2 regions of the Photobacterium satsumensis genome follow, and region 1 is predicted to be linked to the other one. Evidence: predicted binding sites of a transcription regulator. Region 1 holds the regulator's gene; the other holds the start of a gene.
The links. The regulator CRP, encoded in region 1, controls carbon source genes, mostly activating them, when cyclic AMP is high. The targets are predictions, from matches to a motif close to TGTGANNNNNNTCACA.
Positions count from the first base shown of each region.

Region 2: a site for CRP is predicted at 8,550-8,565, ahead of udp (uridine phosphorylase). Genes of this name have one in related genera too.

Region 1 covers NZ_JAKJSK010000011.1:4,520-20,320, forward strand. The annotation lists gene tusD (sulfurtransferase complex subunit TusD) at 1-312, opposite strand, end outside; gene L4D79_RS21265 (helix-turn-helix transcriptional regulator) at 309-998, opposite strand; gene fkpA (FKBP-type peptidyl-prolyl cis-trans isomerase) at 1,290-2,093, opposite strand; gene L4D79_RS21275 (WD40 repeat domain-containing protein) at 2,271-3,248, shown strand; gene L4D79_RS21280 (SlyX family protein) at 3,253-3,474, shown strand; gene slyD (peptidylprolyl isomerase) at 3,533-4,102, opposite strand; gene L4D79_RS21290 (YheV family putative zinc ribbon protein) at 4,205-4,417, opposite strand; gene kefB (glutathione-regulated potassium-efflux system protein KefB) at 4,457-6,268, opposite strand; gene kefG (glutathione-regulated potassium-efflux system ancillary protein KefG) at 6,258-6,827, opposite strand; gene L4D79_RS21305 (ABC transporter ATP-binding protein) at 7,068-8,990, shown strand; gene L4D79_RS21310 (TIGR02444 family protein) at 8,977-9,465, shown strand; gene L4D79_RS21315 (hydrolase) at 9,492-10,502, shown strand; gene L4D79_RS21320 (YheU family protein) at 10,637-10,858, shown strand; gene L4D79_RS21325 (phosphoribulokinase) at 10,964-11,833, shown strand; gene L4D79_RS21330 (OsmC family protein) at 11,930-12,334, opposite strand; gene crp (cAMP-activated global transcriptional regulator CRP) at 12,607-13,239, shown strand; gene L4D79_RS21340 (hypothetical protein) at 13,425-13,613, shown strand; gene L4D79_RS21345 (DUF1338 domain-containing protein) at 13,723-14,520, opposite strand; gene astD (succinylglutamate-semialdehyde dehydrogenase) at 14,562-15,801, opposite strand, start outside.
Region 2 covers NZ_JAKJSK010000008.1:176,332-192,132, forward strand. The annotation lists gene L4D79_RS16990 (ABC transporter permease) at 1-711, opposite strand, end outside; gene L4D79_RS16995 (ABC transporter permease) at 737-1,966, opposite strand; gene L4D79_RS17000 (outer membrane lipoprotein-sorting protein) at 1,999-2,748, opposite strand; gene L4D79_RS17005 (TetR/AcrR family transcriptional regulator) at 2,760-3,440, opposite strand; gene L4D79_RS17010 (hypothetical protein) at 3,659-3,931, shown strand; gene L4D79_RS17015 (hypothetical protein) at 3,950-4,261, shown strand; gene ygjK (alpha-glucosidase) at 4,345-6,921, opposite strand; gene udp (uridine phosphorylase) at 7,583-8,350, opposite strand; gene L4D79_RS17030 (LysE family translocator) at 8,746-9,369, shown strand; gene L4D79_RS17035 (GNAT family N-acetyltransferase) at 9,376-10,140, opposite strand; gene L4D79_RS17040 (CopD family protein) at 10,182-10,625, opposite strand; gene L4D79_RS17045 (CCGSCS motif protein) at 10,733-10,894, shown strand; gene L4D79_RS17050 (antibiotic biosynthesis monooxygenase family protein) at 10,980-11,282, opposite strand; gene L4D79_RS17055 (methyltransferase family protein) at 11,329-11,778, opposite strand; gene L4D79_RS17060 (zinc/cadmium/mercury/lead-transporting ATPase) at 11,958-14,381, opposite strand; gene L4D79_RS17065 (hypothetical protein) at 14,581-14,862, shown strand; gene L4D79_RS17070 (response regulator) at 14,923-15,396, opposite strand; gene L4D79_RS17075 (ATP-binding protein) at 15,407-15,801, opposite strand, start outside.

The sequences.
Region 1 (15,801 bases):
GTTGCTGCCCACTAACTGATTCTGCTCTGCTTCCTGAGGGCTTATGATCCCCCGACGCAGAGCAGCCGCGACGCAGGTTTGCAGCTCGGTGCCATGGTCCTGCGCCAACTGCTGCCAAGCCCCGACCAAGTCAAACTCGTCCGAAGCCGGAGCTGTCAGGGCTGAGCCGTTGTGGACCCCGTCCTGATAGAAAAACACCCGCGACAAGCGGTGCCCTTCAGCCAACAGCGCTTGGGCAAACTGGTAAGCTGACCGTGCCGACTGGGTCCCGTAAGCCGGGCCTTCCACTACCAGCACATAGTTCAGGCTCATTTTTCGCCATCCTCGGTTTTACGCTGGCGGATGTAGAGGTATACCGTGTGCTTGGAGATATTAAGACGATCGGCAACCCGGTTGATCGCGTCTTTGATATCGAAAATCCCCTTGTCGTACAACTCCATCACGATCTGACGATTCTTGGCATTGTTCGAGACATTCTTGTCGGCATTAATTTCTTCAATGGTGCGCTCAACGGTCTGATCCACCAGCTCATCGACATCGCTGGCGAAGTTTACGCTCGATGCCGCCTGCTTGGCTTCATCGGTCGGCATGAAGGATTGCAGGATTTGCGAAAATGGCGCATCCAGATTGACGTTGATACACAGCAGGCCAATGATGTCATTATCGCCATTGCGGATAGCAATGGTGATCGACTTCATCAAATCCCCCCCCTTGGCGCGGGTGAAGTAGGCTCGGGAAAAGTTACGCTCTGAACCTTCGATATCACGCAGCATGCGCAGGGCAAGATCAGTGATCGGGGAGCCGACTTTACGGCCGGTATTCTCACCATTGGCGATTTTGATGGCCGAGGTATTGAGATCGGCTAGCGAGTGGAGCACGATTTCACAGAACGGACCAATCAGTGCCGCCAAGCCATCGACGACAGCCTCGTATGAACGTAGGATAATGTAATCATGCTCGCTAAAAGCACGCGGCTCAATCAAGTCACTCTCGACCATCACTTCTGAGCCATAGTTTTCAGTAGATACCACGCGATTATCTTCCTTGCTGTTGCCCATTCTATTTAACTTCTTTACCACAGAAATGGGAAAAATTAATAGAATGGGCTATGCCTCACCGAAAAAGGATCTTTCACGGCGATTGATAAATTTTCAAATCTTGCTTGCAAGTTTATCAGATTTCGGACACGAGCCTGAACATTTTCACATCATATACAACTAGAATGATAAAAAAACCCAGCTTTCGCTGGGTTTTTAATAATGACCGATATGGTGGTAAAACGGCGGGACTTACTGCGTTTCTTCTGCAGTTGGCTGTTCTGCTTTCACGATATCCAGTAGCTCGACTTCGAACACTAGGGTCGAGTTAGCAGGAATGCTTGGATTTGCCTGAGAGCCGTAGGCCAACTCTGGCGGGATAACGAAAGTGAACTTCGAACCAACAGGCATTAGCTGTACGCCTTCAGTCCAACCAGAAATCACTTGGTTTAGCGGGAATGTCGCAGGCTGATTACGTGCGTAAGAGCTATCGAATTCAGTGCCGTCAGTTAGCATACCTTTGTAGTGTACTTTAACAGTATCTGTTGCTGCCGGCTTGTCTCCTTCACCTGCAGTATCGACTTGGTACAGCAGGCCTGAGTCAGTCTTGACTACACCGTCTTTCTGCTCGAACTCAGCGCGGTAATCTTCACCAGCTTTGATGTTCTTTTCTGCTTCTTCCTGGGCTTTCTGCTGCGCCATTTCAGACACACGCTGATCCAGCGACTGAAGCGCCTGCTGAGTCTCTTCCGTTGTCAGACGGCTCTGGCCAGCAAATACGTCAGTCACACCGGCAAGGACTTGCTCACGGCTCAGCTCCAAGCCCAGCTCTTTCTGCTGGTCTAGGTTAGCGGCTAGGTATTGGGCCAGTGAAGCACCGATCGCATAAGCTGCTTTGTCATCTTCAGTAGCAAATGTCGCCGGTGCGGCTTCCGCTGCGACCTGCTCTACTTTTGCAGGCTCTGCCGGTTTTGTTTCCGCTGCTTTCTCATCTTGGCAGCCTACAGCTAGCAGGATTGTTGCAGCCAAAACAGACATCTTTAGAACAGGTTTCATGTATTTCTCCATTTTAAACTGAGGCAAAACCTCAAAAATCATTCACCAGCCTTTTCAACAAGCGGTATGAAAAGCACTGTAGATCAATATACTAATATGCACCTTATGAATTCACTGCCCAACAGTACATTCATAAGGAAATGACACTATGTGTTAACCAAGTGGAACAAGACCTTAATGCAAACAAAAAGATACGTGCCCTGCTTCATTTTGGCACTTTTCATTCTCACTGGCTGCTTTTTTTCCGGTACAGAGTTACAACGCTGGGATCTTGCACCAGAAGGCACCACCAGTTTCAGCCTGAGCCGGGACGGACGGTTTGCCCTTTACCACTCAGCCCAACAAGGTATCGTGCTGTGGGATTTACAGCAAAACAAAAAGTTAGCTGATTTTGGTTCTCAAGATCCACATCACAATACGGTGCTCTGCAGCCAGATATCCGACAACAGCCGCTACGCCATTACCGCCACGGCGCAAAACTTTGCGGTCTGGGATCTCGCCTGGGGCCAATCCGAGGGACTGTGGTCCATTTCCGACGGTTTGATCCGCGATGCCGCTGTTGCCAACAACGGTCAACATGTCCTGCTAGCCCTGTCCAACAGCAAAGCCCTGTATGTCGACTTGGGCAGCGGAAGACGACTAGAGTTCCTCGCCCACCATGAAAAAGTTAATTCGGTGGCGATTTCAGCCAATGGACGCTATGCCTTATCGGGGGGAAATGATCATTCGGCTTACCTGTGGGACACCCAAAGTGGCCAGATCCTCCAGCAGTTCGAGCACCAGAGTCGGATCAGCCGTGTAGCCCTGCAACGCGACGGTAAACTGGCAATGACTGCCGATGGTAGCAACGAGATCGTCATTTGGGATTTACCCAGCGGAGAGCAAGTTTCGTCACTGGCCGTGCGCCTACGCCAGCAGATTTTATCCAGTGCCCGGTTCTCCGATGACGGTAAGCTGCTCGCTACCGGCACCCCTGCCCGACGGGTAGAATTATGGGATACCCAAACCGGGGACAACCTTGGCCGCTGGGAGGCTGCAGCCAAACAAGATACTCGACCCCCAGCAGCGGTGGTGTATGATGTGGCCATTACTCCCGACGGTCATGTGGTCTCGGGAACTTCGGCAGGTATCGCCCAGCAATGGACGACGGAATAACGCAATGAAAGAAATCGAACAGCTACAGGCCCGTATCGACGAGCTTGAAATGAAGCAGGCTTTTCAGGAGCAAACTATCGAGGAGCTAAACCAGGCCCTTACTGAGCAGCAGTTCCTGATTGATAAAATGCAGACCCAGTTGAAATTCATGGTTGGCAAGGTCAAGGGCATAGAGCCATCGAATATGGCCAGCGAGTCGGAAGAAACACCACCGCCGCATTATTGATTTGAAAACAAAAAAAGGAAGCCAATAGCTTCCTTTTTTTCATTCTAACCGCGAGCGATTAGTGTGAGCAGCAACCGCCGCTTTTTTCTTCGCCGCCACAACAGCCTTCTTCCTGCTCACCGTGGTCGTGATCGCCACAGCTACCGCCACCGCAGCAACCGCCGCCCTGGTGGATATGGCCATGAGCAACTTCTTCTTCAGTCGCAGCTCGTACCGCAACAACTTCTACGCCGAAAGTCAAAGTCTGACCTGCTAGCATGTGGTTGCCGTCAACAACAACGTGGTCACCGTCAACTTCAGTAACTTCTACAGGGATTGGACCCTGATCAGTATCAGCTAGGAAACGCATGCCAACAGTGATTTCGTCTACGCCCTGGAATACGTCAGCCGGTACACGCTGAACCATCTCGTCAACGTGCTCACCGTACGCTTCTTCTGGAGCAACTGTCACTTCAAACTTGTCGCCAGCTTCGCGGCCTTCAAGCGCCTTCTCCAAACCCACGATCAGGTTGTTGTGGCCGTGTAGGTAATCAAGAGGTGCTTCAGTTGTCGACTGATCAACAACAACGCCTTCTTCGGTCTTCACTTGGTAAGCCAGGCTTACTACGATGTCTTTAGCGACTTTCATGTTTACTCCAATTTTGAACTGGGTATCAAAGGATTTCGCCCGCATGATACCGGATAATGGCAGCTAGATGCCAATATTCTGTTTAAAGGCTGTTCAGCCAAATCAGTCTTCGGGCTTAAATATACCGATAACTTGTTGTTTGGTTTGTGTAGAGAGTTGCTCGCTCTGCTCGACCGATTGTGGTGCTCTCACATCGGCATGACCGCAAGACACGCATTCAACCCGCTCCACATCATTTTCCTGCCACCAGCGCAGCGTATCCTGCTGACTACAGCTTGGACAGACTGCACCGGCGATAAATCGCTTCTTGGCCATGCTTTCGCTCCTTGCCTCTGTGTTAATTAGGGAGACTTGTCAGTCCCAGCCATCATGGCGTTCCCGCTCTCCCCGCATCTCCCGGTCAAAAATCTCTTCCAGCTCTTTGCGCGCTTCACGTGCTCGGGTTGCCAAATGGACATCCTCAGAGTGCTGCGGAAGTAAGTCTCTCAAGGCGGTAGTATCCAAACGACGGAAATGCGCCTCGGCCCGCTTGGCCTGATAGGGATGCATGCCAAGAGATATGAGGGCCTGACGGCCCAAATCAAGGGCTCCGGCAAAAGTTTCCCGAGAAAAGTTCTCGACCCCGTGGCTGAGCAGCTGGTGTGCCTCGACCCGGCTTCTGGCCCTTGCCAGTACTTTAAGCTTAGGAAAATACTGCTGGCACAAATCGACCACTTCCATCACCTCGTCCGGCTCATCGGTACAGATAATAATGGCTTCAGCCTTGTCGGCCCCGGCCGCGCGCAACAAGTCCAGTTGGGTCGCATCGCCGTAATACACTTTATAACCGAATTTGCGCAGAAACTGAATTTGGCTCGGATCCCGCTCCAACACCGTCACCCGGATCTTGTTGGCAAATAACAAGCGCCCCACCACCTGCCCGAAACGACCGAACCCGGTGATGATCACCCGCGGCTCTCGGTCTATTACGTCCGACTCCAGCTCTGCCTCGGCTTCTGCTTTGAAGGTGTGGATGAACCACTTGTCCTGCAACAACAGAATCAATGGCGTGGTCATCATCGACAGACTGACCACCACCAGCAAGAACGCCGACAACTCGCCACCCAGCAGCCCTTCCCCCATTGCGGCGGTGAACAGAACAAAGGCAAACTCCCCCCCCTGGCTGAGGATAGCCGCCATCTGGCTACGTGACTTGGCACGGGTACCGAAGAACCTTGCCAAACCATACAGGATCAACCCCTTGATACTGATCAGCGCAAAAACAGCCATCAAGATCTGCAGCGGGTACTGCAGTAACAATCCAAGATTAACGGCCATACCGACCGAGATAAAAAACAGCCCCAGCAACAATCCCTTAAAGGGCTCGATAGCGATTTCCAGCTCATGGCGGTATTCGCTCTCTGCCAACAGGACTCCAGCGAGGAAAGTACCCAGGGCCATCGACAACCCCAGCGACTGCATCCCCAGGGCTATTCCGATCACCAGCAGCAATGCCGCGACATTGAACAGCTCACGCACCCCACTGAGTACCACCCAGCGAAACAACGGGCGCAGCAGGAAATGGCCACCGACCAGCAAGGCCAAGATACCGCCGATCATCCAGCTAAAATCAAGCCAGCTACCGCCACCGCCACCCGCCAATACCGGCAGTATCGCCAGCATAGGGATCACCGCGATGTCCTGGAACAGCAACACCGCGAACCCTGACTGACCCGTTTCACTGCCACCGAGGTTCTGCTCTTCAATCACCCGTAAAGCAATGGCCGTCGATGACAAAGCCAGTCCCATCCCGACCACCAAAGCATCTCGCCATGACACCGCAGGTAACAATGACTGTCCGGCCAGCAGCAGCACCAAAGCGGCAATCACCAACGTCGTCACCACTACCTGGCTACCACCAAGCCCCAAAATCGGTTTTCGCATCTGCCACAGCTTCTTGGGATTAAGCTCCAACCCGATGAGAAACAGCAGCAGCACCACACCAAATTCAGAGAAATGGAGAATCGCATCGACATCGGAGATCAGCCTCAGCCCCCACGGGCCAATCGCGATCCCTGCCAACAAGTAGCCCAGTACCGAGCCCAAACCCAAACGCTGGGCAATCGGCACCGCAACCACCGCAGCGGCAAGGAACACCACACTGACCGACAATACATCACTCGCCATACTTTGCCTCCTCCATCAGTGTGCTGGGTGCTTCCAACCACTGGCGATAGTCCTCGCCATGCTGCTTGCGCTCTTCAACCGGCACCCGCCGGGCCCAGTGCAATACCAAAGGTGGCAACCACTTCATCCGGCACAACATGGCACTGAGCTCAAATGGCCGCAGGATTTCATCCATGCTGCAACGGTTATAACCATCCGGGGTATAAGCTTCCGCAGCCCCACCGGTGGTGATCACCGAGCGCCAGTACTTGTTTTTAGTCTGGTTGCCCTCGCCATGGGCAAACCCCTTGCTGAGGACAACATCAATCCACTCCTTGAGCAGCGATGGGCAGGAGTACATATAAAGAGGATGCTGGAAAACAATGATGTCGTGATCCCTAACCAGCTCCCGCTCAAAGGTGACATCGATAAAGAAGTCAGGATAGGCCGCATAGAGATCATGGACCGTGACATGGGAAAGCTGACTGATCGCCGCCAACATGGTGCTGTTTGCGACCGATGCCACGGGATCTGGATGGGCATAGAGTACGAGTATGCGAGGAAGTCCTTTTTCTGACATAGCATTCCTTGTTATACGGCAAAATATGCCTATAGCGCCGTAAGTTACAACTTTTCATTAACCTATATCCACATAATACATAATTGCAGGCAAAGTAGATCGATTAATCACCTTCACCATTCGCTTCCTTGGTATTTATCCTCGCATGGCGGTATTAGCGGTCACCGCCGCTTTGCGGTAGACTCCGCACTTAATTCTTGCATTTAGCTTTTGCGGAGCGGGGCAACCCCGGCACAGTCAATGATCACTTTTTCCGATATCCAACTTCTACGCGGTGGCAAGGTCCTGCTCGATCAAGCCACGGCGACTATCCACCCGGGCGACAAAGTCGGTCTGGTCGGCAAAAATGGCTGTGGTAAATCCACCCTGTTTGCCCTGCTCAAGCATGAGCTCAGCGTCGATGCCGGCAACTGTCAGTACCCAGCCAACTGGGAGCTCGCCTGGGTGGCTCAGGAAACCCCGGCCCTTGAGCGTGATGCACTGGAATATGTGATAGACGGTGACCGTGAATACCGCCAGCTGGAGGTCGATCTTCTTGCTGCCGAGCAAGCGGACAACGGCACCAAAGTGGCAGAACTGCATGGCAAACTGGAAGCCATTGGCGGCTACAGTATCCGCGCCCGTGCTGCCGAGCTGCTAGACGGCCTTGGCTTTTCGCAAGAACAAATGCAATGGCACCTGACCCAGTTTTCGGGGGGCTGGCGTATGCGCCTCAACCTTGCCCAGGCCCTGCTGTGCCGCTCCGATCTGCTGCTGCTCGATGAACCGACCAACCACTTGGATCTCGATGCGGTGATGTGGCTAGAAAAATGGCTCCAAAGCTACCGCGGTACGCTGGTACTGATCTCCCATGACCGTGACTTCCTCGACCCAGTGGTTAACCGGATCATCCATGTCGAAAACCAAACCATGAATAGCTACACCGGTAACTACTCGTCGTTTGAAACCCAACGGGCAGAGAAATTGGTTTTGCAGCAGGCGATGTACCAGAAGCAGCAAAAACAAATGTCGCATATGCAGTCATACATCGACCGCTTCCGCTACAAAGCCAGCAAAGCGCGTCAGGCCCAGAGCCGGATCAAAGCGCTGGAGCGAATGGAAAAAGTATTACCCGCCCAGTTCGATAACCCATTCAGTTTCGAATTCCGCGAGCCAAGCGCCCTGCCCAATCCTATCTTGATGATGGATCAGGTCGCAGCCGGTTATGACGACAACCTGATCCTCGAGAAGATCCGGTTGAACTTGGTGCCGGGTAGCCGTATCGGCCTGCTCGGACGCAACGGTGCCGGTAAATCCACCCTGATCAAAATGCTGTCCGGCGATCTGCCGGCCAAAGCGGGAGATCTCACCTATTCACAAGGGGTGAAGATTGGCTACTTCGCCCAGCACCAGCTCGAGACCCTGTATTTAGACGATACGCCTGTCCAGCACATGGCCCGTATCGCGCCACAGTCGACCGAGCAGCAACTGCGTGATTACCTCGGTAGCTTCGGCTTCCTGGGTGACAAAGCGCTGGAAAAAGTGGGGCCTTTCTCCGGTGGCGAGAAAGCCCGTTTGGTCTTGGCATTGATCGTATGGCAGCGTCCTAACCTGTTGCTACTCGATGAACCGACCAACCACCTCGATCTCGACATGCGTCAGGCACTGACTTTTGCCCTACAATCTTTTGAAGGTGCCATGGTTATCGTTAGCCACGACCGCTATTTGCTGCGTGCGACTACCGACGATCTCTATCTTGTCCATGACCGTCAGGTAGTGCCGTTCAATGGTGATCTGAATGACTACCACAAGTGGCTGACCGAGCAGCAGCGTAACGAGCGCCGCGAACAGCAGGCCAGCAAGCCGGAAGTCAGCAAGGATAACAGTGCGGCCTCGCGCAAGGAGCAAAAGCGCCTAGAGGCAGAGCTGCGTAAGCTGACCGCACCTATCCGCAAGAAAATCACCCAGCTTGAAACCAAGATGGACAAGCTCAATACCACTATCAGCGACGCCGAAACCCAACTCAGTGACGGCAGTATCTACGAGGCAGAGAACAAGGCGCGGCTAAACGAACAACTGCAGCGTCAGGCAGATGCCAAATCAACGCTGGAAGAGGTCGAGATGGAGTGGATGGAGCTCCAAGAAGAGCTAGAAGCGATGGAGCAGCAGCATGCCCCAGAGTGATGAACTGAAGCATAATGACTCGAGCCAAGCACCGCTGAGCCATGATGCCTTCTGGCAGTTCAGCTACAGCCACTACTTCAAGGCGGACGTCGAGGCCGCCTGCCTTGCACTACAAACCTTCCACAGAGGCAGCGTGAATCTGGCCCTGTTGATGATCTGGCTTGATGCGCAGGCTATTGACCTGACACAGCAGCAACGGCAGCAGTTGGAACTGAGCCTCCAGCCAACCGAAGGCCTGCTCGAGCGCTACCGCCATATGCGACGCTCCCTAAAGCCTCAACTGGATACAACCGGATACGAGCAACTCAAAGATTTCGAGCTGCAAATGGAACGCCAGCAACAGCACGACCTGATTGCGACGTTAAACCAACTGCCACTTCGCCACGTAGCTGATAATGAAGACGCCGCAAACCTAGCCCGCTATTGCCATCGCCTGGGGGCTGTGGCATTGATAGATAAATTGATGGCGAAATAGATCCACTCCGAGGTATAGACATGACAATGGCTTTCAATCCAGCCAAAGGGCTCGCAAATCCTCACCTGCAAACCCTGCTGCCGCGCTTTTTGCGCCGTAAGCCATTGTTCACGCCTCACACCCAGCGTATCGAGACGCCAGACGGGGATTTCCTCGACTTGGCGTGGACGGCCCCCGTGACCGATACCCAGCCAAAGCAACCCGTGATGATCCTGTTTCACGGCTTGGAAGGCAGCTTCCACAGCCCCTATGCCAACGGCTTGCTCCATGCGGCAACACAACAAGGTTGGCTCGGGGTCATGATGCACTTCCGCGGCTGCAGCGGCGAGATGAACCGCAAGCCCCGCAGTTACCACTCAGGCGAAACGGCCGACGCGCGTTTCTTTCTCCAGTGGTTGCGCCAGCAACTGCCCACCCAGCCTTTCTTGGCTGTCGGCGTGTCACTCGGGGGCAATATGCTGGTTAACTACCTGGCTGAAAGTGGTGAGCATTCGGAGCTGGCTGCGGCACAAGTGATTTCCCCTCCCTTGGATCTAGCCGCCTGCTCGGAGCGGATCCAGCAAGGATTTTCAAAGGTCTACCAGCGGTACCTGCTCGGCTCGATGAAGCGCAACCTGAGCAGGAAAATCACCGCCTTGCCCAATGCGATGCCCATTACCCATGATGATGTCGAGCAGCTTGACACCCTGTGGCTGTTCGATGAGTTCGTCACCGCACCCCTGCACGGTTTCAAAGACGCCACCGATTACTACCAGCGCTGTAGCGGACTACCTCGCCTGAGAGAGGTCAAGACCCCGTTGCGGGTGATCCACGCCAAGGACGACCCGTTTATGACCGAGGCGGTGATCCCTACCGAGCCGCTGCCACCGCATATCCAATATGACCTGTACCAGTACGGCGGCCATGTCGGTTTTGTCACCGGCTCGTGGCGCCAACCGGATTTCTGGCTGGAGAAGACAATACCGGAGTGGTTTGACAAGATCCTAGGTTCGAGATCCTCGATCCTAGAGAAGAAACCCTGCTTTTCTGGCTCCTAATTGTCTCGGGCTTAAATCTCTCGCTCTTTCTCTGCCTAGGATCTAGGAACTAGGAACTAGGCTCTTCCCTCTCTACAACTGATGCTTTTGCCAATATAATTGTCCTAACCATCCGCCACCAAAAAGCTGTAACCATGAATATCCCTTGGCAAGACATTGATCCCGATACCCTGACTAACCTGATAGAGCATTTTGTCCTGCGTGAAGGCACCGACTACGGCGAGCGCGAACTCTCGATGGCCGCCAAGGTTGCCCGAGTGCGCCAGCAGCTGGAAAAAGGCGAGGCGGTGATTGTTTACTCCGAGCTGCATGAAACCATCGACATCAAATCCAAGCGCCAACTGGGGCAACATTAACCCTACGTAAGCTTTGTAGACCCGGCATTTTTGACATCCCGGCTTGACCTTACCGCCCAGCCCTGTTAATAACTCTTTCCGTTAATGTTAACGACAGGGTTTGTCATGTCTGCAAAACATCCGATTATTGCAGTAACAGGGTCCTCGGGGGCAGGTACGTCGACCACCTCCGAAGCTTTCCGTAAGATGTTCAATATGATGAGCATCAATGCTGCTTGGCTTGAAGGCGACAGTTTCCACCGGTTTACCCGACCGGAGATGGACGTCGAGATCCGTAAAGCCAAAGAGCAAGGCCGTCATATCAGTTATTTCGGCCCCCAAGCCAACGACTTCCCGTTGCTGGAGACTTTTTTCCGCCAGTACGGTGAAGACGGTAGCGGCCAGTTCCGCCGTTACCTGCACACATTCGACGAAGCCGTGCCTTACAACCTCATGCCCGGCACCTTCACGCCTTGGCAGACCCTACCGGAAAATACCGACCTGCTGTTCTATGAAGGCCTGCACGGTGGTGTCGTCGACGGTGAGGTCAATGCCGCCCAGCATGTCGATTTGCTGATTGGCATGGTGCCGATCGTCAACTTGGAATGGATCCAGAAAATTGTCAGGGATACCCGGGATCGTGGCCATTCCCGCGAAGCGGTAATGGAGTCGATTGTCCGCTCGATGGATGACTACCTCAATTACATCACCCCGCAGTTTTCCCGTACCCACATCAACTTCCAGCGGGTACCGACGGTAGATACTTCCAACCCGTTCAGTGCCAAGGCCATTCCAAGCCTCGACGAAAGCTTTGTGGTGATCCGATTCCGCGGGATCAAGAAGGTGGACTTTCCCTACCTGCTATCGATGATCCAAGGGTCGTTTATGTCGCGCCACAACACCCTGGTGGTACCTGGCGGCAAGATGAGTTTTGCCATGGAGCTGATCATGCGGCCGCTGATCCAGCAGCTGATTGATACGGGGAAAATAGGTTAAGACCGGCGATAGGCGATAGGCGATAGGCGATAGGCGATAGGCGATAGGCGTGATTTTCCTCTCGCCCCGGGCCCATCGCCATTTCTTGCCGCTATATTACTCTTCCACCACCTCATACGAGTGGGTCATCTCAACTCCTTCTCCCAGCATCAGGCACACCGAGCAGTATTTTTCCAGCGAGTCGGCCACTGTTTTGGCCACAACGGCTTCATCGAGGTTTTCACCCGTCACCACAAAGTGCAAGTTGGCGGTGGTGAAAATACGAGGAGCCTGCTCGCGACGCACCGAATTGATTTGCGCTTCACAACCGGTGATCTTCTGTCCTGCAGATTTGAGTCCGTCAACCACATCCACCGAGCTGCACCCACCCGCAGCCATCAGTACCAGCTCCATTGGACTCGGGGCTTTTTCTCCGCCATTGCCGTCCATAACCACGCTGTGGCCGGAATTTGACTGTCCAAGGAAGGTCATATTCTCGACCCATTTCACTCGTGATTGCATTGGTTTCTCCTTACAACTTATAGGGGGTTTCGGCACTATCTAGCAACTGTGTGATCATGTGCACACTTATGACTACAAAATGGCCTTTTCACATAGATCAATATCAAGAAAAGCGCGCCGAAAAAAGATAAAATCTGAACTAATTATTCACGTGAGCTTGCAGCCCAGCGGTTGACTGAATATCCTAAACGACGAACTCATTATGGTTAGGCCCAGCCTCATTTTTTAAAGGACGTCGTTGTTGGGCAACAAACGCAGAGGAAGTTAGTAATATGGTTCCAGGTAAACCTCAAACAGATCCAACTCTAGAGTGGTTTCTTTCCCATTGCCACATTCATAAATACCCTTCAAAGAGTACTTTGATCCACGCGGGTGAAAAAGCCGAGACGCTCTACTACATCGTCAAAGGTTCTGTTGCGGTCCTGATCAAGGATGAAGAAGGTAAGGAAATGATCCTGTCTTACCTAAACCAAGGTGACTTCATCGGTGAATTAGGCCTATTCGAAGAAGGCCAAGAGCGTACTGCATGGGTTCGTGCTAAGACCCCTTGTGAAGTCGCAGAAATTTCTTTCAAGAAGTTCCGCCAGCTAATCCAAGTTAACCCAGACATCCTGATGCGCCTTTCAGCACAGATGGCAAGCCGCCTACAGGTGACGAGCCAGAAAGTCGGTGACTTGGCATTCCTGGATGTAACAGGCCGTATCGCACAGACACTATTGAACCTGGCTAAACAGCCAGATGCAATGACTCACCCAGATGGTATGCAAATCAAGATCACCCGTCAGGAAATCGGCCAAATCGTTGGTTGTTCCCGTGAGACTGTTGGTCGTATCTTGAAGATGCTAGAAGAGCAGAACCTGATCTCTGCCCACGGTAAAACTATCGTTGTTTACGGTACCCGTTAAACCATCCGGTTTACTGCCAGATACTCAAAAAGCCGCACTATGCGGCTTTTTTATTGCCTACCCTGCCCACTTTCATACTTACAGGGCATTACTGTCTACCCCATCACTCTTTTTGTGCTTGTATCTACCCGGCTTAGTGCTACATTGTGCATATCAATTCTCATCACCTGTAATGGAATACCGGTATGGACATCGAACGCTTTTCACCACATAGCTCCCACCACGTGCAGCGCGGCGTCATTTCGCCACTACCCGATACAATTGAAATGACCGGTTTCAGCGACAGCCGTCACTACCTTGAGCAACACGAGAAGGTAAAGCGCCATACACCGGAGTCCCACTTTGGGTATCCGCTCGACAGCCTCAAACACTAAAGTCGGGCGCAAAAAAACCTGTGACCCTATCAGCCACAGGCGCTTTATGTTTTACCCAGTTATGATAATGCAGGGGCCCTCATGAAAGGGCCTTGCTGATTCAGTTGGTTTAACTGGCATCCGTGCTTTCAAAGATTTTATCTGCCGACGCTTCAACGAAGCCGGTATATAGCTCACCGTCCTCTTTCGGATAGCGCTTGGCAAACTCATAGAAGCCGCCCGGTATAGTATGCACGCCATCGATAAACCCAACCTCGACCCGGTCTGCCATGGTCGATGACTGCTCGAGCATCACTTCAGGACTGCCTTTGACCTCACCGCCTGCACTGTTGATTTCAAAGCCATTATGACGCAACAAGTGATTGACCTCATCGACCTCGGTAAACTGCTCAAGCTGGTTCAGGCTAACAGTAAAGTGGTTGGCACCGAAACCATGGGCGGCCAGCCAGCCGGCATATTCGCTTTCAGCCGCCAATAGCTCATAGGTCGCGTAGTCCAAGTCCCATAACCGCCCACCATAGAGAAAGGCCGGATCATGCATGGCCTGCTCCGGCACCTGATCGACCAAATCCCTAACCGTCTGCTGCAGTAACGAGCTGAACTGGCCAACCATCAACTCACTGATAAACACTTTGGGTGCCAGCGGGTTCGGATGCTCAAAATGCTCGGCATACAACTTTTTGGCCTCAAAGTGATAGCGGCCACACGGCTTGTAGCCAATGGCAATGAACGGGGCCGCCAGCCGGTCAAGCCCGACCTTCGGCAGGTTGAATGTCCGCAGCGCAATATGATCGTTGAGCAGCGGCTCTTCTTCGGTCAGCAGATCATGAACCTGAGCGGCTGATGGGCATAGGCGCTGGATGTAATCCTGCCATAGCCCGGCAAATAGTTGCTCTACCCTTTCCATGTGCTCGCTATCCTCTTTGGCTGGTGAATGATTGATGGCCATCAAAGCGAAAGACCCGGTGATAGCTGAGCGGGAAGCTCCGGCTGTTCACCTTCCATCGACGCCATCGGGTATGCACAGTAGTCTGCCGCGTAATACGCACTTGGCCGTAAGTTACCCGACGCGCCAGGTCCACCGAATGGCGCATCGCCACTAGCTCCCGTTAGCTGGCGATTGCGGTTTACAATGCCGGCCCGGATATGTTCAATGAAATACTGCCACTCACTGTCATCGGTCGATACCAAGCCTGCCGATAGGCCATAGCGGGTATCATTGGCCTTTTCTACCGCTTCGTCCAAATCGTGATAACGGTCAACCTGCAGCAGCGGACCAAAGTATTCTTCATCAGGTAGTTCATCGATATTGCTGACGTCGATGATCCCCGGTGTGACAATCGCCCCTTGGCCACGGGTCGCTGGCAGCAGCACTTCACCACCTAGCTCGACCAACTGCGACTGGGCCTGCACAATATTATCAGCCGCCTGAAGCGACACTTGTGCCCCCATAAACGGTGCTGGCTCATCGAACTGGCCACCGACGCGGATCTGGCGGGTTAACTCGAGCAAGCGCGCCAAAATACGATCGCCTTCCACACCGTGAGGTAAGTACAGACGACGAGCGCAGGTACAACGCTGTCCGGCACTGATAAAGGCAGACTGAATAATAGTGTAGACAGTCGCATCCAACTCGCCATAGTGACGGGAGATCACCATCGGATTATTGCCGCCCATTTCCAACGCCAGCATTTTACCCGGCTGGCCGGCAAACTGACGGTGCAGCAAATGGCCGGTATTGGCACTACCGGTAAACAGCAGTCCATCAATGCCCTTGGCACCCGCTAGGGCTTCACCGGTTGCCCGTGCGCCCTGAACCAGGTTAATCACACCCTCAGGCAAACCGGCCTGCTGCCATAACTTCATACATTCTTCAGCCACCTTAGGGGTCAGATCCGATGGCTTAAATACCACGGTATTCCCTGCCAGCAAGGCCGGGACGATATGGCCATTGGGTAGGTGTCCCGGGAAATTATAGGGTCCGAAGACCGCCATGACACCCAATGGACGGTGACGAAGCACGGCTTGGGTGCCAGCAACGTCTTTTTGCTTATCGCCTGTACGCTCATGGTAGGCACGCAGCGATATGGCAATCTTACCCACCATCGCGCCAGCTTCGGTACGGGTTTCCCACAATGGCTTGCCCGTTTCCTCGGCAATAACCACCGCAATAGCTTCACTGTGCGCT
Region 2 (15,801 bases), on a different contig from region 1:
TAATTCACCCAAGCGCCTAGCTTGCACCATAGCCGCATCATCGCTATCGAGTAGAATGGCCACTTCATGGGCACCTTCGATACCCGCAAGCGCGGTTAAATCTGCACGGCGGACAAAGACATTGCCATCATCGAAGCTGGTTGAGGGTGTCTTGAACATACCCCGTACCCTGAATGCCGCCCCGCTTACCTCCCCGGATGCATCGGTAAAGGTCAACACCACTTTGGAGCCAATGCGCAGCTTGAGGCGGGACGCTGTTTTCTCTGAGACTAAGACCGGGTTACGCCCCTCATGACTAAGCCACTCTCCCTGGGTGATATTTTCTGCCAGCGGGGTAACATTAGATTCGGCCTCAATATCAATACCGTTGATACGAACACCACGATTACTGCGTGCTGAGGCAACCATGCCATCAGCCACAAACCTTGCTGACCAACCCTTTAAACCCGGTAATGTTGCTATTGCTTTTTCAACACCGGCCAAGTCTACAACCATATGTTTAATATCGGGATCATCAAGATAACGTTGGTTTTGGATTTGGATATGGCTGGTTTGCCAAGCTATCGCATTGTGGATCATGCTACCGTACATGCCAGATAGAAAACCCATCATGGCGACGACGCCCATCAGGCCAAATACCATGGCACCGAGCATGATCCCGGTACGCAGTTTGTTGCGCCAAAGGTTGCGCCACGCCAGCTTGAACAACATATCTGTTCGCAAACCACTTCGCTTATCAGTTCGCATGGCTGCCTCCTTTCAGGGCGTTCACCACATCCAATCGGCGAACCCGCCACATCGGGTAGATCAGGCAAATGATCAACAGAGCAGATACAATGAATACTTGATCAATCATCAGTAATGGATCCAGCGCCATCGGCAAGATGGGATCCCAACCCATATCCAGCACCAGTTCAGCCGTTTCACCCGTCAATTCAATAGGGTTAAAATAGAACCACACCAACACAGGTGTGGTGATCACCATACCGGCCACTATTCCCAAGATGCCAATCATCATAGATTCCAGACCAATCAGAGCCATTATTTTGCGCTTGAGCATCCCGGTTGCCAGCATGACGCCAAATTCACGTTGCCGCTCTAGGGTCATCATCAATAAGGTCGCAAACAAGCCAAAACCCACCACGCCGTATAGCAAGTACATAATGAAGATACCGCCGGCTTTATCCATTAATATTTGCTGGGCCATCTCCGGTGCCAGATCCTGCCAATCCCTGACATTCACCTCGCCTTTATAGTGTTCATTCAACTGGCTGAGTACCGCAGGAAGTTGCGCCAGCGGTTTAACATCCATCACCCACGCTGTTACCTGGTTGCCGGTACTGTAAAGGGTTTGGGCAAGAGATATCGGCATATACACCAGCTGGTTATCTAGTTGGGCAACCGGAAAGTCGAGGATCCCTTTTATCCGGTACAAGCCTGCAGCGGTTTGCCCCCGGTATCCTTGTCCATACAAAATCAGCTCGTCGCCGACACCCACCCCGAAATAGCGGGCAACCCCTTCACCAATCAGGACTTGTTGATCATCTGGTGCCAGAAACTCACCTTGGGCCAAGCGATTCGAAATGGCGGAATAACTGTCTTCTGCAACTGTATCAACCCCAAGTATCATTACCCCTTTGGATTTATCTTCTGAAGCGGCCAAGGCAAACGACTCGATACGCGGCAAGATACGGGTAATATTCGGATTCGACATGGCTGGCTTCAGGAAAGCCTCGTCCATCGGCAGCAAATCATCAATACTGTGACTTTCAGCAAATTCAGGATGTTGCAGCTGGATCAGCCCGGTGTAAAAACGTGCGGCGTTTTCAATATTATTGGCATAAGTCCCTTCTTGCAGGCTGCGCATGAAAAGCGACAATGCCAATGTCAGCGCCAAAGCGGCAGCGGTAAGGATAGTCCGCCGCTTCTGCCGCCAAATATTACGCCAAGCTAATTTCACTAACATGGTTCTTCCTTGTTAAGCCCCCGCCCTCAGTCCTAATCACGCAGCGCTTTCATTTGGCTTTGGGAGAAAAAGCTCTCTTTGATTGGGAAGTTAAACTGGGCCTGATGGGTAATGATCTCGGTTTTATTGCCCGGCTTATCGGCAGGGAGCATTTCCATCCGCGATGCAACCTGACGGCCTCCCATCAACTTCACATCATAGGTATTCATGGTGTTGATCAGATCATCAAACTCATCGTAGAACTCGATCTTGCGTTGTAGGTATGTCTTTTTCGATACCCACAACCTCACCTTACTCCACACAACAGGGGCATTGGGCTTAGCGGTTGCATCAATCACCCAGCTCGGATCATTATCAAAGGCTTCCTGGCCCACCATTTCATGGCTGTAATCGACCACGATAGATGACTGGTTGATCAAATCATCATTGGTAAAGTCCGAGCCCATCCAAGATTGGCCCAGCATAGAGGGGGCAATTTTTACCACCCTTTCAATACTTGGCAGCCAGTTCCACATTTCGCGGTAGCGCTTAAGAGAAGCACTGCCTTTGTCTTTGGCTGGTGCAGTTACCAATACCAAGGACAAATCCTGCCCTTTGGTCCAACTTTTCATGCTCATAGTGCGGGTCCAATCCGGGCGTACTATCCGCATCGTTGCCTCGGTATAACTAGAATCCCCCCGCATCTGTTGATCGGACTTTTCAACAATCGATGTCGCAGACTGCGCCGCCGCCCAAGCAGGAAGACAGGCCAAGATAATCAACAAAACCTTCAATAATCGCATCGCTATTCCCCTTAATCTGTAAACCAAGCCTGCAGCAGTTCGTCGTCAATCAATGGCATGCTGCCGGCCTTGGCCCCGACCATCCTTTCCAGTACTTGCTGTGTTGCCCTTACCTCTTCCTCAACCCCACCAAGCAGAACGTTCATCTGCCCGACGTGAAGCATTTTCCGGGTTAATTCTTCAGAAAAGCCGTTAAGTACCGTGACCATCAATCTTGCCGTCACCGCAGGCGAAGGCACATCGAAGACTTTTTCCTGATTGCCCTGACGCAAAATAGTTTCGTAATAGCCCGCCAGCAGGACACTGACTTTTCTCATAAAGTTATGCTTTAGCTGCAGGTTTTCATCCATATTGATAATTTTGACAAACCCCAGCATGATATCTTTTTGACCGACTTCCCACTGGTTGCTGCGCTTCAGTAACCGCGCCCACTTGGTCACAGCGGACAAGTCAGGGTCATCCACCAGCCCTCCTATCACCTCACGATATTGCCCGAGCATGTCATCGCTCCAGGCTTCCAGCACGGCTTGCTTGGAATCAAAGTGGTGATAAAACGCCCCTTTAGACACCCCAACATACTGGATAAGATCGTTGACCGAAGTACTGGCATACCCCTTGGTGAAAAACAGCGCATTCGCCGCCGCAATAAACTCTGTACGCCGCTGTTGCGGTGACTTTACGACTCTTGACATAACCAGTCCTTACCTGACCGACCGACGGTCGGTATGTATAAAATATATGCACTCCCGCTATCTTGCTCAAGTATCCAGATCAAACATTGGGCCCTTTACATAGCTTTGCACTTCATTCCATCTCATTGACCTAGCATGTTTTACAATCATGTCAGTGATTTAACTATCTCTGCCTGCAACCAATACCCCCATAAATTCATGCACAGGAATTTACCCACATGAAACCCATCAGACCCAACCTGACCAATTATGATGTGGCGCGCTTATTTGAGCGACACCTTGCTGAAATAGAAAAAAGAATGTGGCGCAGAATGATAATGATGGCTGTTCTCGTCGTGAGTTTATTCTCGGGTGTGAACTACCTTATCTATACTGATCTGAAGCAGCTATCTACCGACGCGGTTCGCTACTCCATTGAAACCAAGCATCATCTTCTTTTGCTTGAACATGTGATCAGTGAAGAAGGTGATAACACAACAATGTCAGGGTAAGTTGTCTGAGAGGTTTACATGACATTCAAACAAGCAAGTATCGCAGCACTCATGTTGTCTGCTAGTTCGTTAGCTTTTGCTGATATCCGAATTATTGATACCCAAGCCGGTAGCTGGGTGAAGGTAACGGAAAATGGCAAACCCGCCGCCAATGCTAGAGTCAGTGTTAGCAATCCGGCCAACCGGGGGAAAGTATATAAAACCAATGAGCATGGTGAAGTCTATATTCCTTTGTATACCCGCACCTCAAGCACCCTCACCTATTCAATTCTGACTGAGGAGCGGAATGAGTATACTCGGCGCAGCTTGCATACTAATAGTTTTGATTAATCAATCCTTTGTACAACGAATAGATCCAATAAAAAGCCAGCTCAATTGAGCTGGCTTCATTTTATCCATCAATAAGTTGATGATCAGTTTTTAAAGAATTCACGGTAAAGCATATACATATGGGCAGCACTCCAAGAGAAGTTTGTTGCACCCTGTACCGCCCCTGTTTCCGGGTTGTAGTTTTCGCGAATCGCCCCGTCTTCTGTCATCCCCTCAGCATTGGCAAACAGTTCATTGGCCATATGCACAGCCTCGCTGCCGTATCCATATTGATCCATCGCACGGACACCGAAGTAGAATTGATCTAGCCATACTCGACCACGCCAGTAGATATCGGCATGATAGGCTGGGTTAGTTTGCGAAGCTGTCGGCAGCGAGATCCCCTCACCAATATACTTTTCAGACGTATTGAACTCGTCTGGGTTCATCATGGTTTGCACCACTTTATCGGCCAGCTCTTGGGTCGCCGCGCCATTAAACAATGGTCCCCAACCTTCAGGGCCGCGTCCGCGCTTAACAATCGGCTCACCGGCACAGGCAATGCCGTTTTTCATCACTGGTGTTGGCTTGCCATCTTGGTCAACATCCATGTGAATGTCGTAGAAGAACTCTGTATTGGCATCAAACATACAGGTATTGATGTATTGCTTGATCTCCGCTGCGCCATCCAAAAACTCCTGGCCACGCTGTTTGCCCGGAACACTGCTCGACACTAGGTTCGCCATTTCAGCCAAATACTTGTTGTCAGAGTACATGTACGACGCTTGGTCGACGGACTCCTGCAACATGGAGAAACCTAGCAGTTCATCATTACTACCACGGTTCTCGGCAAAGCGCACTTCCCAGTCTTTTTTCGCCTTTTCAACATCACCTTCATAATAGTCATTGGCATAGTCTTCAAGTTGCTCGTTAGAGATAAAACCAAAGCGGGCAGCGTTATCCATACCGGACTCCCAGCCAGCCGCTTCCTGCGCACCGACATGGAGATCTTGGTAAACAACTTCGTCAAGAATGGTGTTGTAGTTGTCCATCCCTTTGACGGTGTACTTATCACCCTCTTTCTTAATGATGTTCTCTTGGCCAAACTTAGCGACAAGATCTTCTGTCGTCGTCACCTTCACATACATGTGACCATCTGCGGTATTATGCTCAGGATCAACCGCTGCACCGTACTCCGGCACGCCGTTGTTGTTGTGGTCACGGTTAGTCAACCACCAGTCATGGTAGGCCACCAGCTTAGGATACATCTCATCAATCCACGCTTGGGCATCAGCAGGACGGTTAAACTCGTTTTTCAGCGCATTATAAACTTCCATCACCGACCACGCCGCCAGCGAAGGTTTGGTGTTTCGCTCATTCCAGTTCTCAGAGCCTGCACCATCGCGGCTTTCCGGCAAGGTGTAGGTCACGACATCGAGCAAATATCCTTTATCCTGAGGCCTGATAGGATCATCTTCCTGAACTTGGTATTCAAATACCGTGCGGATATTGTCCATCGCGACATCCGGGTTGAAGTGCGCCATGGCATAAGCTTGTTTCCATGTATCCCAAGGCCAAGTCAGGTTACCGGAGAACCAACGTGCCGTTACCGATGGAGTAACCGTTGCTTGGTGGACATCGCCCGCCGCCGAACGCCAGTTACCGTTCAGGGTCATAATCGCTTTTACGCCTACCCGGGCCTGTGCATCCGTGGCTTGGTCATTCACCATTCCTGAATCGAGGTAACCCGCCCAGCGTTCATCCGCCGCAATCATGTATGGCTGAGGATTAGCGAGGATATCAGCGATTTTGGTTTTTTCTTTGCTGACTTCACCACTGTTATGCAAATGGGAATAAGTGGTGTAAATACTGGCGGTTCCCTGCGCAGCAAGGGGCTGTTGAGCGACCGAGGCAAACGAAATCTCGTTAGGCATCACGTGGGTTTGGGTACTGATAGAGCGTGCAATGCGGAACTCGCTGTCATCATCGTTACGGATCGCCCAGTTGCCTTTCATGTCACCGAAGGTGATGGTTAACCCATTATCCGTCGTATGGATCTGACGGTTATAGTCTGGGTACATCTGATCAACCGTTTGTGTTTCATAGCCTTCTGTCGAGCGGGCTTTTTGCAACAGTTCGCCGTCCCACAACAACTGTAGATCCATTTCTTGAGCGGTCAGGTTGGTCAACGTTGTTTCAACCAACGAGGTACGGTCGGTGACAAAACGCAGCACCATTTGCACTTCAAGTTTGTCAGTCTTTAGGATCTGTACCAGCGCGCCCGGGGTGCTATACACTTTGGCATCGGCAGAAGATAAGTCAATGACCTCACCGCTAATGGTATCGGTGATATGAAGCTTGTCGAAAGTCTGGCCTGACATAAAGTGGGCATACTCTTGGGTCACCTGCATGATACCACCAAACGAGCCGTAGCCTTGTTCGTCAGCGGGTAGCAAATGCCCGTGCCAAGCACCGTTGTCGACAAAGGCGTTAAACTTCAAGTTACTGTATTCATCGTAGTCACGTAGGAATTCTGGCGCGCCACTACGATCAATCACATTCATGAAATCACTATTTGGTAACCCTGCTTCTTTTTCGGTCGTACTATTGCTGCTATTACATCCCGCCAATGCGAAGACAGAACCCATCAACACGGCTAAACACGTTTTACGAAAAATCATTAAAAAATCCCCTAATGCCACCCGCCGCCGTGATCTGATTGATTCTTGTATTGGCTGACAGGCGCTATTTTTTATTAAGACATAACAAGCTTGTTTATTAGCAGGAGGGATAATAGAGAGTAAAAGTTTAAGTAAAACAGATCGCCGTCACAGTAAAATTTTTCAGTAAAACAATTAATCAAGTAACTCTGAATATCTATTCGTAACTCATTGAAAAATAATTCACATACGCCCTATCAAGACGGGACCAATATCACAGTTAAAATTTTACTGATTTTTGATTTTTTGAAAGCAAATCACTGTTATCAAAACAGTTTATTTGTTACTTAAAGAAACTCACGCATTTAGGAAAATAGCAGAAGGCTGGACTCAATATCACAAAATATTGCTCGCTCATTTTCATTAACAACCGAAGCACCATGTATTCGAGCAACAATATCAATAACACTTCATTTCAAATGTAACTTGGACCTTGCTTATGTAACAGCGAAGGGCACAAGTCCAGCATTCAGTATGAGCAAAATATAGACTGTATATTTATGCAGTCATCGATAGATGACAATATACACATCAGCAACGCCAAAACCCGCGTAGAAGGTATAAAAAAAGCCAGCTCGACTGAGCTGGCTTGTTATTTTATTTGGTAGGGTAGTTTACACCATTACTCCGCAAGCATGCGACGTGCTGCATCTACAACCACTTTAATTGAGCGCGCTTCTGTTTCTTTCAACGTTGCGTGATCTGGAATTTCTTTCTGGGTACGGTTGATAATAACGCCAGCAACACAACCCGCACGTAGACCTGAACTTGCACACATGGTCAGCAAAGTGGCTGATTCCATCTCAAAGTTCAATACGCCCATTTCCTGCCACTCTTTCATTGAGCCTTGGAAACGGCGCACAACACGGCCAGAGAATGTGTCGTAGCGCTCTTGGCCTGGGTAGAAAGTATCGCTTGATGCTGTCACGCCAGTGTGAACTTTAGCGCCATCGGCATCACAAGCCGCTTTCATTGCTGTTGCAACATCAAAGTCAGCAACCGCAGGGAACTCCATTGGTGCAAAGTGCAGACTTGCGCCATCTAAACGTACAGAGCCAGTTGATACGATCATATCACCCACATTGATGTGTGGCTGGATTGCACCCGTTGTACCGACACGAAGGAAAGTACGCACACCCAGTTGAGCCAACTCTTCAACAGCGATAGAAGTTGATGGGCCACCGATACCAGTAGAACAAACAACAACAGACTTGCCATCTAACTTAGCGCGGTACACCGTGTATTCACGAGAGCTTGCAAGAAACTCAGGGTTATCCATTAGGTTAGCGATTTTTTCCACACGAGCAGGATCGCCAGGAATAATAGCTAGCTCTGCACCGTTAAGGTCCGCTTTGTTCACACCCAAATGGAATACTGCGTTGTCAGACATAATCATATCCTTTCTATCGTTGCCGCCTGATAGGGAGTTTGAGGTCAGCGGCTGGTTAGTTTTGTTTATACCTAAATGATTTCAATACGCAGTTTTTAACCGCTGAATCAATATATTGAAGTCACTTGGGTATAAACACGTACTCATAAAAGAGCTCGTAAAACACATAATTACGATAGCCGATAAAAAAAAGCTTTTGAGTGATCATAATCACACTAAAGGAAATTGAGTTAATTTCACGTTGCATGAATTAGTGACCAAGATCACTAAAAATCGTTTGCTCGTGCGGTTTATCACACTATTTTTTCTTACTGAGTTATCCGATAATACCCACTTCTTTTTCCTATTCGACCACACTGCCCCGCCAGCACCGTTAACTGCAAGGACGTAAATTAATGATCGACTTCGCCATATTGGCTGTATTTATTCCCACTTTCTTTTTCGTGTCTGTGACACCGGGGATGTGTATGACCCTATCAATGACACTTGGCATGACCATTGGAGTCCGCAGGAGCTTGCCGATGATGTGGGGGGAGCTTATCGGAGTGGCACTGGTTTCCATTGCCTCAGTGATTGGTGTTGCAGCCATTATGCTCAACTATCCTGCCGTATTCTTATTACTGAAATATATCGGGGGTGGGTATCTGTTTTGGCTGGGCATTCAAATGTGGCGCTCCCGGGGCAAGCTGGCGATTCCAGATAACCTCGATAATGAGGTCGATACCTCACCAATAGGTCTGGCGATTCAAGGCTTTGTCACCGCTATCGCCAACCCTAAAGGTTGGGCGTTTATGATTTCGTTACTGCCTCCGTTTATCAATACCGATAACGCCTTATTGCCGCAATTATCGGTACTGATCACCATTATCCTGATCACGGAATTCAGCTGCCTGTTGCTCTATGCCAGCGGTGGCCGAACATTACGCCGCTTCCTGCAACAGCGTGGCAATGTACAGATGCTAAACCGCATCGCCGGCTCACTGATGATGGGCGTTGGGATCTGGCTGGCGGCAGGGTAACCCCGTTTAGGACTGAAAAATGTAAGGCGTGGTTTTGGAGATAAAGACAAAGCCATGCTTTTCCACAATGGGACGGCTCATATCAGAGGCATCAATGATTAAATATTGTTTGCCCCTCTTTTTGGCTTCATTAATTCGCTTATTGAGCAGTAACGAGTAGTAGCCCCTTCCTCGGTATCCAGCAAGCGTGCTACCGCCCCAGATCCCAGCAAACGGGCCATCGCCGTTGAAAACAATCCAGGCCGAGGTCACCGGCTTGCCGTCGTCATACACAACGTAGATAGAGATGTCATTAGGGGACTGGGTTTTCATATTGAGTAAGTGGGTATATTGCCAATCGTAGTTTCCGCCCCAGACTTGCTCCTGAACGTTGACGGCATCACGGATCCCTTTGGCATCAGCAACTTCAACAATCCGGCAGTCATCAACTTTCCGCTCGCTGACTGTTGAGAGATCCAAGGCCATAAACGACTCAGGCTCCTCTTGCTCAAAACCGTTGCTCAGTAAGAGTTCACCAATATTGCTTGGTGAATCGGTACAATAGGTTTTCCATTCGAACGATTGGCCGCGTTCTGTAAAATACGCTTTCTCTCGCTCAATAATGGCTTGCGCTGTTTCTTCCGTCACATCGAAGAAGGAAATATAGCTGCCCTCGGCATTATCCGAGACAAATTTTACCACTTCACCAGTCGCAATAACCTTTCCGTCGATGGCTTGTATTATTTTTCTTTCATGCTCGTTGTAAGCATGCATTACGTCCATTGTATTCATGATATCCAAATATTTATCCAACAACCCTCAGCTCTTGCCTATCATACCAGCCATCCAACGCGGAAGGAGACCCCAACCAAAACAAATAATACTGATATCACTGTCACTGGAATAATATGCCAGGCCATATCCCATAAGTTCTCAGGGGATAGTTTTGGGATAACTCGAAACCTTGCATCCAACGCAAAAAGTACGGTCATTGCCAGCAAGAGTAATTTAGCCATTATTCCATGAGCTAATGGGATACTGGTATCAAACCACAGCGTGATATCTGGCAACATGCGATAAGCCAGCATCAAGCCCGTTACCACCTGTACGATTAACGCTGGCATACCAATTTTTTCATATACCTGCTCAAAATCCGTTAACTGCTGTGGGTTGCGATGTTTTAACACCGACGGAAGGATCACCAGCGACAGTACAATATGCCCACCAGTCCAAATAGTTGCAGAAATTATATGTAATGAAAGTAACAGACCAAACATGTTCTCTCCCTAAATGATCATTGACAGCCATGATTAACTCATCATAACATGCATTCAAAATACAACTTACTAATTAAATCACACAACACCATTAGGAGAAAAGTCGAATGGCTATTTCATTTACCAAGATTTTTAAGAAAGATAACGAGAAAGCTGAAGATAAAAAACTGGTTGAGCAACCGGCATCAAGTGAGGCTAAAAATACCGAAGACACAAAAACGGCGAAGAAACATGGTGAACCCGGTTTTTGCTGCGGCTCTTGCTCGTAACCAAGCAATACCAGCAGGGGGATTTCCTACGATGCTAATATCAACAACATATCCCCCTGCCGTTTAAGCGGTTTCAAGACGTTGACTAACCCTTATTGCGGTCAAAACTGTACTGCCTTTTAACTTCCACCACTTGAACGGTATATGACTGATACCATTTATCACGCCCCAGCTGCTGGGCAACAGTGTGCTGACTGTCTTGGTGCCAACGCTGAATATCGGCCTCGGTTTCCCAGTATGAAATCGCAATTTCCTGATCACCTTCTGTAACAGCAACAAAATCCAAACATCCATATTTTTCAAACGCCAGTTCGCGCATCACAGCTACCATTTCTGAATACTGGGGATCCTGAATACCGGCTCTTGCCCTGAAAATAACCGCAAACATTAGCCACTCCTTGGTAATAGATATTTAGAAATTCGTATACCGGTTGCTATACCCAACGCCGAACCTGATGGCAGTACTGACTATATTCCGAGCCAAACAAGTTAGCCAACAAACGCTCCTCAGGAAGGATTTGAAATCTCGTGAGATAGCTAACAAACCCAATAACGGCCAACACTGCCGTTACCGCAGAGCCGACAATTAACCCAACACCCAATAGGGCGATAGCCATCGCAAGATACATTGGGTTTCTTGAATAGCCAAACACACCGGAAGTCACCAAGGCATTCACATTATCAAAGCTATAAGGGTTGACCGTTGTTTTCGCCTGTTTGAACGTCATTGTCGCGACCAGCGCTATACCGACCGCGACACTCAGTAATAAAGCACCGGTAAAGAAGCCCACGGTATTCAATGCGATAGGATAACCTGCAGGGACTAAAATCACCGCAGCAAAGATATTAAACAACAATAAGGGGGGGATTTTTAACTCAAGCATGGTATCTCTCCTTGGTACCTTCATTGCTAGTACGCCTAACCGGCAGTGATGATTTCACCAGTTGAAGCTCCGGGCTACAAACTTACTGGTATGTTTCATACCATTTCACATTCTCGACTAGGCTGCTAGCAAACAGGCACCCTAGGGTGCCTGTAACTTAATTGCTCTAAACTTTAATTTCAATCTTGATGCTTAAACTTGAGCAGGCGCAGTGCATTGAGAGTAACCAATGCGGTAGCACCACTGTCGGCCAGCACTGCAACCCAAAGCCCCGTTATGCCCAGCAAGGTCGTAACCAAAAAGACGCCTTTCAAGCCCAATGCCAGGAACACATTCTGCTTAATATTGGCCAAGGTCGCTTTCGACAGGGCAATCATCATTGGCAGCTCTGCCACCCGGTTATGGGTCAACGCCGCATCAGCCGTTTCCAGCGCCACATCGGTACCGCCACCCATCGCGATACCAATCGATGCGGTTTTCATTGCCGGCGCATCGTTAATACCATCGCCGACCATAGCAACGTTGCTACGCTGGTTTGCCAATTCGACATGCTGCACCTTGTCTTCAGGTAACAAGCCGGCTTCAAACGCAATACCGATTTCGCCAGCAATTGCAGCCGCGGCACGCGGGTTATCACCCGTTAGCATCACCGAGTGGATCCCCATCTCTTTGAGCTTCTGTACAGCTTTGGCACTGTCTTCACGCAAGTTATCACGCCAAGCAATAAGTCCTACCGGCTGCAAGTTCCGAAGAGCAACAACCAAGGTCTTCCCTTCTCCTTCCAGTCCATAAGCTTGCTCGGCCTGCTGCTCTGTCAGTAAAACACTTTCAGGTAAGCGGTCGGCAGCCACCAGCATCAAGCTATCGCCTTCTGTGTTACCTTGAATACCACGTCCCGGTAACGCCTGGCGCTCTTTCGCTTCTTCGACTTGCAAACCACGTTCTTTGGCCGCATTGACTACCGCCTGGGCCAGTGGGTGGGCAGAGCCCATCTCTACTGCCGCTGACTGGCGTAGCAAGCGTGCTTCATCACCATCCCAGCTGACAATATCAGTCATCACGGGTTTACCTTCGGTCAGGGTGCCGGTTTTATCAAACGCAACGGTTTCAATTCTGCCCAGTTGCTCAAGCGCTGCACCGCCTTTTATCAGAGCACCACGGCGCGTTGCCGCTGCCAAGCCTGAGGTGATCGCTGCCGGAATTGAAATCACCAAAGCACACGGACAAGCAATCAAGAGTAGCGTTAGGCCTTTGTACAACCATTCATCCCAGTTTTGTCCGAACAACATCGGTGGGATAACAACGACCAAAGCGGCCAACACAATCATAGCTGGGGTATACCAGCGGCTAAACCGATCAACAAAGCGCTCAAGTGGTGCCTTACGTGATTCCGCGTCCTCGATCAGGTGTAAGATACGATCAATGGCATTCTCGCCCTGCTCTGAAATTATACGCAGGCGTACCACTTTATCTGCCACTAATGCCCCGGCCATGACCTGCTCACCGGGCAAGCGTTCAACCGGTACGGATTCACCGGTTAACGCACTTTCATCAAAACTAGCCGCCGCATCCAATAGCTCGACATCAGCGGGCAAACGGCCGCCCGGTGCCACTTCGATAACATCACCCTGCTGGAGCTCACTGGCCGACACTTGCTCTTTGCTACCATCAGGCAAAATACGACTGGCTTTTTCCGGCACCAAAGCCATCAGCGACTTCACCCCACTGCGCGCTTTTGCTGAGGCGTAGCCTTCAAGCTGCTCACCGATGAGGAACAACAGCAGTACCATGGCCGCTTCTGCGGTTTCCCCCAAATACAGCGCACCAATGGCAGCCACACTCATCAGGGTCTCGATGGAAAACGGAGATCCGCTTTTTGCCAGCCTAATCGCCTTGCGAGCTATAGGTAACAGCCCCACCAACGTCGTCGCGGTAAAAGCCGCTAGCCCCATCGCTTCTGATTGCCTGCTGAGCAAGAATGAAATCAGCATCATCACCGCAATCATCAGAACAGGCAGATTCTCCTTGAGTAAGCTCGCAGGCTTGTCTTCTTCTGATTTGCCACCAGCGCTAAAGAGCTGAAAGCCGGTTTCACGGCTTTTCGCTACAATATCGTCCGATATTGCAGCAGATTGACAATTGACGACCAACTTTTCAGTGGCAAACATCACTTTCGCGGAAGCAACACCGTCAAGACCATTAATGGCCTTTTCTAATTTACTGGCGCAACTTGGGCAGTCCATACCGCCGATTTTCCAACTCAAGGTTGTACTGTGAGGAGCAGGAGAAACATCATCGCTCTGAGTATCTTCGCTCGCTGTCGTGCTACAGCTACCTGAACTGCAACAAGACGATTCAGCCGCTGCCTCTGCGGAAGTGATTTTATTAACTGATAATCCTGGGGAGGCACCGGAGGCAGGGTCGTCATCGCCCGGCGAGAGTTCCGATTCTTGCGAAATTGATGAGGTTTGGGTTGATTGGCAGCTACTTGATGCGCAGCACGATTCTGGGCTGTTGTTTTCAACCACGACAGAAGGCTGGCCTACGCTGGCAGCTTTCACGGAATGAACATGTAACTTCTTATTATTGCATTGGGCACACATGGCCTTCTCCTTGTCTCTGTTATCTATGGTTTGCTAACCATATCAGTAACTATAAACCTTGGAGTTAAGTCTAAGGTCAAGAGGCGGGGAGCAGAAAATCGTATCCTGGAGAAGATCAAACCACTAATTGGCTATAGACATACCCTTGTTATTTTTTATACCCTCCTCCATCCTGTTTCCCCTATTTCATGCATCGACTATGGCAAAGAAACCCGACCGCCGCACGGCTATGCTTCAGATCATCGAACAAGTTAAGCAAGAGCTGCCACTTTATGATTCGGATACGTTTGTCTGTGGCCCTGACAACAGTTGCATCGGCTGTCCGAAAAAGCTGATGGAAATGCTGGAATCGGAGGTCTCTTACTGGGAGTGTTCATTGGAACGCGGCGATTCGCCAGATTTCGACGATATTTCTCGTTTCGGCAAAATGTGCCGGAACATCAAACGCGGCCTGGTCAGAAACAACATTGTGTCTGCCTAAGCAAGCATTTCAGATACAAAAAAAGCAGGCTGTGCCTGCTTTTTTGTTTTACCAATGCCCTTAGCTTAAACGCCTGAACACCACCCCATTATCAAGGATCTCCATCCACGGCTGGTAATCCATCCCCATGTCAAAGATATACTCGGTAATAAGGCTGCGTGCTGTCGTCAGCAAGCTATCGGCTTTCCAAGGTTTTTCGAAATAGCTTTCGATACGGGCACGGTTAATCGCCACGATAGTGTCTTGGTGTGTTGCCTGACCGGTCAGCAAGACCTTCTTGGTCTTGTGAAAACGGGCATCTTGCGAGATCTCTGTCAGCAGCTCAACCCCTGTCTTGCCCGGCATGACATGATCGGAGATCACCAACGCAATGAACTCGCCTTCGGCATCCAACTCGTCCATCAGCTCAAGCGCCTCGTCCGCCGACTCACAATCTTCGACATGAAAGAAGTCATTCAATGGTGACAAATCTTTCAATACAGCGCTTAGTACTTCCCTCTGATCATCGACACAGATGATATTTAGTTTTTCCATAACCATTCCCTTACGCGATTGGCAGTTTAATACGAAATTTCGTTTTTTCTGGGTCACTCTTAAGCGCAATGGTGCCGCCATAACTGTTGACTATCCTTTGCACTATCGAGAGGCCCAGCCCTAATCCGAACGACAACCCACCTTTTTTAGTTGTAAAGTTAGGTTGAAATACTTTGCGCCGTGTCGCTTCATCGATCATCGGCCCATTGTTGCTGATGGTGATCAGCAAGCGGTTCTTAGAATGCCGCGTAATGATCTCGATCTGCGGCTCAGTGGTGTGCTCCATGGCATCACACGCATTCTTGATGATATTGACCCACACTTGCACTAACTCAGTGGTGCTAGCAGTCATCGGCGGCAGTACTGCCGGGCGTAATACCACATTGACCCGCCTTAAGTTACTTT